Regions from separate parts of the Hoeflea sp. EC-HK425 genome, predicted to be linked through region 1. Evidence: riboswitches for the same ligand, from Rfam matches in the RefSeq annotation. Region 1 holds a riboswitch; the other holds the start of a gene.
The links. Region 1 has a riboswitch for S-adenosylmethionine ahead of SPHINGO391_RS18815 (O-succinylhomoserine sulfhydrylase). Riboswitches for the same ligand answer to the same signal wherever they lie in the genome.
Positions count from the first base shown of each region.

Region 1 (4,382 bases):
AGCCGGATTTGCGGTTTTCCAGCTGATGATCGCCGGCATGCTCGTCTCCGCGCTGGCGCACCCGCTTATGTTCGCCTTCATCGGATTGACGCTGGCCTGGCTGGCAAGCGGCATGGCTTCTCCAGTCTCGGACCTGCACCGCATCCTGATGTGGATCGACCTTATCAACATCGCCGGCAGCTACCTGGTGTTTGCCAGCATGGGATGGAGAGGTTTCACGCGGCACGAACGAACCCGGCTGAAGCGCCGATGGGTGCTGCTGACACCGCTCTACTGGCTGCTGATGTCGGTTGCCGGGTGGCGGGCACTGGGACAACTCGTTTCCAATACGCATCTTTGGGAAAAGACCCCTCATCCCGCGGCGCCGGAATGGGCGGCCATGGCGGAAGCTGCGAACAACCTTGCGAAAAATCCGGGAATGGAGCGGGTGAAGGGAATCGAACCCTCGTCTTAAGCTTGGGAAGCTTCTGCTCTACCATTGAGCTACACCCGCCTTCGCCGGTGATCCTTGGCGGTGTTGAGCAGCCGTGTCAAGCAGGATCAATCCGCAAGGCGGCTTGACGCGCCGCGGGCGCCACCTCATATCAGTGGCGCTTCTTCAAACCCCAGAATTGCTTCATGGACCAGTTGAAAACCTTTTTGTCGTCGCGCCGCTTCGAGGCCTTCATCACCGCGCTGATCGTTATCAACGCGATCACGCTGGGACTCGAGACCGTACCCGAAGTCATGCAACGCTTCGGTGTGGTGCTGACTGTGCTCGACCGGGTCATTCTCGGTGTTTTCGTGGTGGAGGTGTCGGCCCGACTTCTCGCCTGGCGGCTCGACTTCTTCCGCGACCCCTGGCGGATCTTCGACCTCCTGGTGGTCGGGGTGGCGCTGATCCCTGCGACCGGCAACCTTTCGGTGCTTCGCGCGCTTCGCATCCTGCGCGTACTGAGGATCATCAGCATGGTGCCGTCGCTCAAGCGGGTTGTGGGCGGACTGGTCAGCGCGTTGCCGGGCATGGGATCGATCATGCTGCTCTTGACGCTGGTGTTCTACGTGTTCTCGGTGATGGCGACGAAACTCTACGGCGACACGTTTCCGGACTGGTTCGGCTCGATTCCGGCTTCAGCCTATTCACTGTTTCAGGTGATGACGCTGGAAAGCTGGTCGATGGGGATTGTCCGTCCGGTGATGGAAGTGCATCCGATGGCCTGGACGTTCTTCATACCGTTCATCGCCTGCACCACGTTCACGGTACTCAACCTGTTCATCGGCATCATCGTGTCCGCCATGCAGGAGGAGCACGAAGCCGAGGCGACCGCAGACCGGGAAGCCATGGCATCCGACCAGAGCGCCATGCTGGAAGAACTCAAGGCAATCCGGAAAGAGCTTGCCGAGATGCGCGCCGCACAGGCTGGCGGCCAAGGGATAAGCTGACGGCTGGCCAGAAGCTGCCCTCACCGGAACTCAGCTGCGAAAATGTTTCGACAGTTTGAGGCCTTGAGCCTGGTAGTTCGATCCGGCCCCGGTGCCGTACAGAGCCGCGGGCCTCTCCAGCATCCGCTCGTAGATCAGCCGGCCGACGATCTGGCCATGCTCAAGAATGAAAGGGACCTCGTGGCTGCGTACTTCGAGTACGGCACGGCTTCCTGCACCACCGGCCTCGCTGTGTCCGAACCCCGGATCGAAGAAACCGGCATAATGAACCCGGAACTCGCCGACCAGCGGATCGAACGGTGTCATCTCGGCGGCATAGAGCGGAGGAACGTGTACGGATTCACGGCTGACCAGAATGTAGAATTCATCCGGATCGAGGATCAGGTCGGCGGAACCGCGATTGTACAAGGGCTCCCAGAAATCGAAGACCTCCTGGGCGCCGCGCTTGTCGACATCGATAACCGCGGTGTGGTGCTTGCCGCGATAGCCGATCAGGCCATCCTCGCCCTGCCCCATCAGATCGATCGACAGTGCGATGCCGCCGCCCGAGACATTCGGCGTTTCGGAGGCAACCAGAGTTTCGGAGCGGTGAAGAGCCGAAAGTTCATCCTCGTCCAGCACCGCGTGCCCCTGTCGAAAACGGATCTGCGACAGGCGCGAGCCGCTACGGGCGACAATCGGGAAGGTGCGCGGGCTGACCTCAAGCCACAGCGGGCCAGTGTAGCCGGGAGCGATCTTGTCGAACTCCTGGCCGTGATCGGTCATCACCCGGGTGAAAATATCGAGACGCCCGGTCGAGCTTTTCGGATTGGCGGAGGCGGATATCTCCTGCGGCAGGTCCAGGCTTTCAAGCAACGGCACGATATAGACGCAGCCGGTCTCAAGCACAGCGCCTGCGGTCAGGTCGATCTCGTGCATGCTGAGACGGGCGAGCTTGTCCTCGACCCTTGCCGAGGGGCCTGGCAAAAAGCTGGCGCGAACCCGGTAGGCGCGGGCGCCGAGCCTCAGGTCAAGGCTGGCAGGCTGGATCTGGTCGGCATCGAGCGGTCGACCGGAGGCAAGCTTGCCGGCATCAAAGAGCGCCTTGATTGCGCGATCTGAGAGAATGCCCGCTGCCACGGTCCGTGCGCTCCGTTTTCCAAGATGTCTTGATGGCAAGGGGAAGCGATTGACGCAAGCGCGGGAAGCCCCTAAAAGCGAGGTTATCCCGTGGTGATTTGGCCGACCGGCTTGCAGCCACGTAAAACAAGTCGCTAAAAAGGTCGGGTTGAAAAACCGGCTCGCGACTTCGCAAGCCGGTTTTTTTGTGTGTTGGACAAAGATCATGACAAGCAACCGACAATTCCGCCCCGCCACCCAGCTCGTGCATGGCGGCACCAGCCGCTCCGGGTTTGGAGAAACATCCGAAGCAATCTTCCTGACGCAGGGCTTTGTCTATGACAGCGCCGAGGCAGCGGAAGCCCGCTTCAAGGGCGAGGATCCCGGTTTCGTCTATTCACGCTACGCAAACCCGACCAACGACATGTTCGAAAAGCGCATGTGCCTGATGGAGGGCGCAGAGGACGCACGGGCAACGGCGTCTGGAATGGCGGCAATTTCGGCGGCGCTGTTGTGCCAGCTGAGGGCCGGAGACCATGTGGTTTCCGCGCGCGCCCTGTTCGGTTCCTGCCGCTGGGTGGTGGAAACATTGCTGCCCAGATACGGCATCGAGTCCACCCTCGTCGACGGACGTGACCTTGCCAATTTCGAAACCGCGATCCGGCCCAACACCAAGGTGTTCTTTCTTGAAAGCCCGACCAATCCGACACTGGAAGTGGTCGACATTGCAGGCGTCGCCAAGCTCGCCAACCAGATCGGCGCCAAGCTGGTGGTCGACAATGTGTTTGCAACACCGCTGATGCAGAAACCGCTCGAACTGGGCGCGCATGTGGTGGCCTATTCCGCAACCAAGCATATCGACGGCCAGGGGCGCTGTCTGGGCGGCGTTGTGCTGTCGGACAAGGACTGGATTGACGAGCATCTTCACGACTATTTCCGTCACACCGGCCCGTCGCTGTCGCCGTTCAACGCCTGGACCCTGCTCAAGGGGCTTGAAACCCTGCCTCTGAGAGTGCGGCAGCAGACAGAGAACGCGGCACGGGTGGCCGATTTCCTGGCAGACCATCCGGCGATCGCGCGAGTGATCTATCCCGGTCGCGCCGACCATCCGCAGGCCGAGATCTGTGCCCGGCAGATGAAGGGCGGGTCAACACTGGTGGCGCTCGAGCTGAAGGGCGGCAAAGAGGCGGCATTCTCGATGCAGAACCGGCTCGAGGTGGTGAAGCTGTCCAACAATCTCGGCGACACCAAGAGCCTGATCACGCATCCGGCGACGACGACGCACAAGAACCTCTCGGAAGAGGCCCGCGACGAGCTGGGAATTGGCCCCGGGGTGCTGAGACTGTCGGCCGGGATCGAGGATGCCCAAGACCTGATCGAGGACTTCGATCGCGCGCTCTCAGGCCTTTGAGGCCGGGTCGGGAAACTCGGCGCGTGCCTGCATGATCCGCGACAGCGCTGTGTAGAGGCAGATTGCCGCAAAGACCCAGGCCACCGGCGCAAACCAGGCCGGCCAGAGGCAGAAGACTGCAAACACGATATAGGTCTCGCTGGCTTCGGCGAGACCGGTGGTGAAGTAGATCGATTTGACGCCCCGTGCCTCGGTGCTGAGCCCGCGTTTTTCCGCAACGATCGCATAGGCAAGAAAGCTGGCGCCGTTAACGTAAAACGAGAAGATCAGCGCCGCACCGGCCAGTGCGTTCGCGCCGGGATCGAGGACGACAAAAGCCAGGGGAACGGCTCCGTAGAAAACGAAATCCAGCGTGATGTCGAGATAGCCGCCGAAATCGGTCGTCCGGGAGGCGCGCGCCACCGATCCGTCCAGGCCGTCACACATCCGGCTGACAATGATCAGCGCCAGC
Region 1 covers NZ_LR701572.1:3,334,711-3,339,092, forward strand. Annotated here, with positions in the region: gene SPHINGO391_RS18795 (glycosyltransferase family 2 protein) at 1-454, shown strand, start outside; tRNA gene SPHINGO391_RS18800 (tRNA-Gly) at 420-493, opposite strand; gene SPHINGO391_RS18805 (ion transporter) at 619-1,422, shown strand; gene SPHINGO391_RS18810 (2'-deoxycytidine 5'-triphosphate deaminase) at 1,453-2,541, opposite strand; SAM riboswitch at 2,622-2,700, shown strand; gene SPHINGO391_RS18815 (O-succinylhomoserine sulfhydrylase) at 2,747-3,931, shown strand; gene SPHINGO391_RS18820 (CDP-alcohol phosphatidyltransferase family protein) at 3,920-4,382, opposite strand, start outside.

Region 2 (4,382 bases), 1.2 Mb from region 1:
GGATGTCCATCTTTTTGAGCGGCTGGCATTTTTGGCAAGGCAGCGCGGCAATTAGTTCTTGCCGGTAATTAATTGGCTAGGTTTGGCTGTTAGCTTGGGTGGCTCCGGACACTCGCGAAAGGCCGATCAACTTGCCGTATGCCACCCTGTCATATGAATGGCTTGGACCTGCAATCTTCCTGTCCGGCGGTGGTGCATTCCTGCTGCTTTATCTGCATGACCGCAAGCAGCAGGCTGCGTTGCGCCTGTCCGGTGCCTATCTCTTGTCGGTGGTCGGCTTTATTGGGGTCATGCTGGTCGATACTGACCGTCAGCCAGCCTACCAGGCGCTCATCCTGGGATCGCTTTTTGCCGGCCATTTCCTGTTGTTGTGGGGGGTGGCCTCGCTGTTCGGCAAAGATGTGCCATGGCCGCCCTATGTCCTGGCGGTGTTGCTGACTGCCGGCGCGGCACTCTACGCAAACCACCAGGGGCCGTTGTTCTGGGTGCGGGTGATTGCCGTCAGCGGGTTCGCGAGCTTTGTCTATCTGATGTGCTGTCTGCTGGTCTGGCGCGCGAGAAGCCACCGGGTCGATCTGGTGCTGGCATCGGTGTTCCTGATCCAGGCGGGGTTGTCCGCGAGCAGGGTTGTCAGGGTGGAGATCTCAGACGTCGATTTGACAACACACAGCGCCTTCAAGAGTTCGCAACTTGCTTCGTCGATGCAGACAGAGAATGCCATCTTCGCGATCATGATCGGGCTTGCGCTGTTTGCCCGTTACTCGGTGACGCTGGTGCAGCATTTGCGCCGGCTTGCGGAAACAGACCCGCTGACCGGGTTGCTCAACCGTCGTGCCTTCGAAGCCAGGGTGCAGGCACTCAGGGCGGCCTCCGCGCCGTTGCCAACGGGCCTGATCATCTGCGATATAGATCACTTCAAGCGCGTCAATGATCGCTACGGTCATGAAGTCGGAGATCGTACGCTCAAGGCGTTTGCCCGGCTGTTGGAAAGGGAGACGCCACAATCAGCCCTTTGTGCCAGGCTTGGCGGCGAGGAATTCTGCATCCTGGTTGCCGGTCTCGATGACGAGGCGATCCGGCTTCAGGCCATACACCTGCGCAGCGCGGTCGAGCGGCTGCATATTGCCACCAGCACCGGAAGCCTTCGACTGACGGCGAGTTTCGGCTACTGCGAGCTTGCTCCCGGCGACGATCTGCCGAGAGCCTTGGCAGAGGTAGACGCGGCCGTGTACCAGGCCAAGAGTGATGGCCGCAATCTGGTGCGGCGCGCCGGTTCGCCAGCAACGGCAACCCAACAGGCCCGGTTTGTCTGATCAGCGTTGCGGCTTGTCATCGCCGTGCGATTGACCTTGCCTGCAAGCCTTACTAGATTGCGTTTCGTGGTGATTTGGCCGGCCGGCTTGCAGCCACGTTAAACAACTCGCTAAATGGCCGACGGGGCGCGTTCCCACCGGACCGGTAGCGTTGACATTCGCGGCCGGTTTTTTGTTGGAGCTTACAGCGTCATGCCGATCCGTATTCCCGATGGTCTTCCCGCCCGCGATGCGCTTGTGCGCGAAGGCGTGCAAATCATGGATGAATCCGTTGCCGTGCGGCAGGATATCCGTCCGCTTCATATCGGGCTGTTGAACCTGATGCCGAACAAGATCGCCACTGAAACGCAGATCGCGCGGCTGATCGGGGCGTCACCGCTGCAGGTCGAACTGACGCTGGTGCGGATCGGCTCGCATGTGGCCAAGAACACTTCGGAAGATCACCTGATCAATTTCTACCACACCTGGGACGAGATAAAGCACCGCAAGTTCGATGGCTTCATCATCACCGGCGCGCCGATCGAGACGCTGCCGTTCGAGGATGTGACCTATTGGCAGGAGATGGAGCAGATCCTCGACTGGACGACCACCCATGTTCATTCGAGCTTTTTTGTCTGCTGGGGGGCGATGGCTGCGGCCTGGCACTTCCACAAGGTGCCGAAGCGGGCGCTACAGGAGAAGGCCTTTGGCGTCTACCGGCACCGCAACCTCAACCCTGCCTCTCCCTATCTCACGGGATTTTCGGACGATTTCCAGGTTTCGGTGTCTCGCTGGACGGAGGTCCGCCGCGAGGACCTTACGCCGGATTTCGAGATCCTGATGGAAAGCCAGCAGACGGGCCTGTGCCTGTTGCACGAGGCTTTCGCCAACCGGCTCTACATCTTCAATCATATCGAATATGATTCCGGCACGCTGGCCGAGGAATATTTCCGCGACGTGAAGTCGGGGACACCGATCAAGCCGCCGGCAAACTATTTTCCGGATGACAACCCGGACAACAAGCCGCAAAACCGCTGGCGCAGCCATGCCTTCCTGCTGTTCGGAAACTGGATCAACCAGGTCTACCAAACCACGCCCTTCGACATCCAGGAGATCGGGGAAGACCGTTTGCCGGCCGGAAAAGAGGGAGTGAATGCATGAGCGGGAGTGTTGAAATACGGCCGATAACGCTTGCTGACGAGCCCGAATGGCGGCGGTTGTGGACACTTTATCTGGAATTCTACGAATCAAGTGTGCCGGAGGAGGTCTACCGGACCACGCTGGCCCGCATCGCCGGTCCCCACGCCGCAGGTGAGGCCTCGTTCTACGAGCCGCGCGGGATGCTGGCGCTGGTGGACGGCAAGCCTGCCGGGCTGGTGCACTACATGTACCACCGCCACGGCTGGAAGGTGGAGCCGGTCTGCTATCTCCAGGACCTGTATGCCGCGCCGGACGTGCGCGGTACCGGTCTTGGCCGGGCGCTGATCGAGGCGGTCTACGCGCAGGCCGACGCCGATGGCTGCCCGAGCGTCTACTGGATGACGCAGGAATTCAACGCCACCGCGCGAAAGCTCTATGACCGCATCGCCACGCTGACGCCGTTCATCAAGTACAGCCGGTAGACCTCACCGGGAACGAAGTGGCGGATTGCGATTCCGGATAAAGCCGCCGGATCAGCCTCAAGCTGGATCCGTTCCGTGAAATGTGAGAACATGATCGCTGATCAGACCCATACCGGCGAAGCGATCGGGGCGTGGCGGACATGGCCGTGCGGGAAGACAGGACATTCGAGAAAGTCATCGCAGCAATCGTTGGCCTCGCCTGCCTGCTGCTGGCGGCTGGATGGGCAACGCGCGAGGACCCGGCGGAAAAGCCGTATCTGGAAATTGCCGGCGGCGGCTTTGTCTACAACTACCGCGAAGCGCAGGTTTATTACGGGTTTGTCGCCAATGTGCTCAAACCGCTACCGGTCGGGACCTGGCTGATTGCCGAGTTCGAGGACCCGGCGGGCGGACCGCCGCTCGCCGTCGAGACCAGGCTGCACGCGCGCAGCGTCCGTTACGGCGTTCATTCTCCACAGGTGCGCGGCGTCAAGGCTGGCAAGCCCTATCATGTCGCGCTCCGGCTTTACGACCACACCCGCAGCCGGCTGATCTGGTCCGGGGAGAAGAATTTCACCAGCCAGATCGACGACACCGTCGTTCCCGACAAGCCGCTGACCATCGGGCCAGGCTATTTTCCCAATCCGGAACTCAAGGGCGGCTGAAGACGATCGGCACTAAACCGGTTGGCAAGGGCTTGGCATTGCGGCTATGGTCGCGCCCATGTTTCTTCCGTTTTTCCTAGAGCTCAAAGCCGCTAAAGTCCCGGTCTCGCTGCGCGAATATCTCACCCTGATGGAAGGGCTTGAGGCCGGGCTGTCGCGCTATGATGTCGAGGGTTTCTATTACCTGGCGCGGGCGGCGCTGGTGAAGGACGAGCGCCATATTGACCGGTTCGACCAGGTGTTCTCGCACTATTTCCGCGGTGTCGAGGCAATCGGCGGCGAAACCGGCGTCGATGCCCGCAACCTGCCCGAGGAATGGCTCCGGCGGATGGCGGAGAAGCATCTGAGCGAAGACGAGAAGAAGCTGATCGAGAGCCTTGGCGGTTTCGACAAGCTGATGGAAACCCTCAAGCAACGGCTCGAGGAGCAGCAGAAGCGGCACCAGGGCGGGTCGAAATGGATCGGTACCGCCGGCACGTCGCCTTTCGGGGCCTATGGCTACAATCCCGAGGGCGTGCGGATCGGCCAGGACGAAAGCCGTCATCGGCGGGCGGTGAAGGTCTGGGACAAGCGGGAATTCAGGAACCTTGATGACAAGGTCGAGCTCGGCACACGCAACATCAAGGTGGCGCTGAGGCGGCTCAGGCGCTGGGTGCGCGAAGGTGCGGCGGAAGAGTTCGATCTTCCGGGCACCATCCAGTCGACGGCGGAACATGGCTGGCTTGACGTCAAGACCCGGCCGGAGCGCCGCAACGCGGTCAAGCTTCTGATGTTTTTCGATGTCGGCGGCTCGATGGATGATCACATCAAGGTGGTCGAGGAGC
Region 2 covers NZ_LR701572.1:4,564,996-4,569,377, forward strand. Annotated here, with positions in the region: gene SPHINGO391_RS24425 (MoxR family ATPase) at 1-55, shown strand, start outside; gene SPHINGO391_RS24430 (GGDEF domain-containing protein) at 132-1,313, shown strand; SAM riboswitch at 1,370-1,447, shown strand; gene metA (homoserine O-succinyltransferase) at 1,506-2,453, shown strand; gene SPHINGO391_RS24440 (GNAT family N-acetyltransferase) at 2,450-2,914, shown strand; gene SPHINGO391_RS24445 (hypothetical protein) at 3,055-3,558, shown strand; gene SPHINGO391_RS24450 (VWA domain-containing protein) at 3,617-4,382, shown strand, end outside.
Region 2: linked by a shared signal. The riboswitch ahead of metA (homoserine O-succinyltransferase) and the one ahead of SPHINGO391_RS18815 (O-succinylhomoserine sulfhydrylase) in region 1 are both predicted to bind S-adenosylmethionine.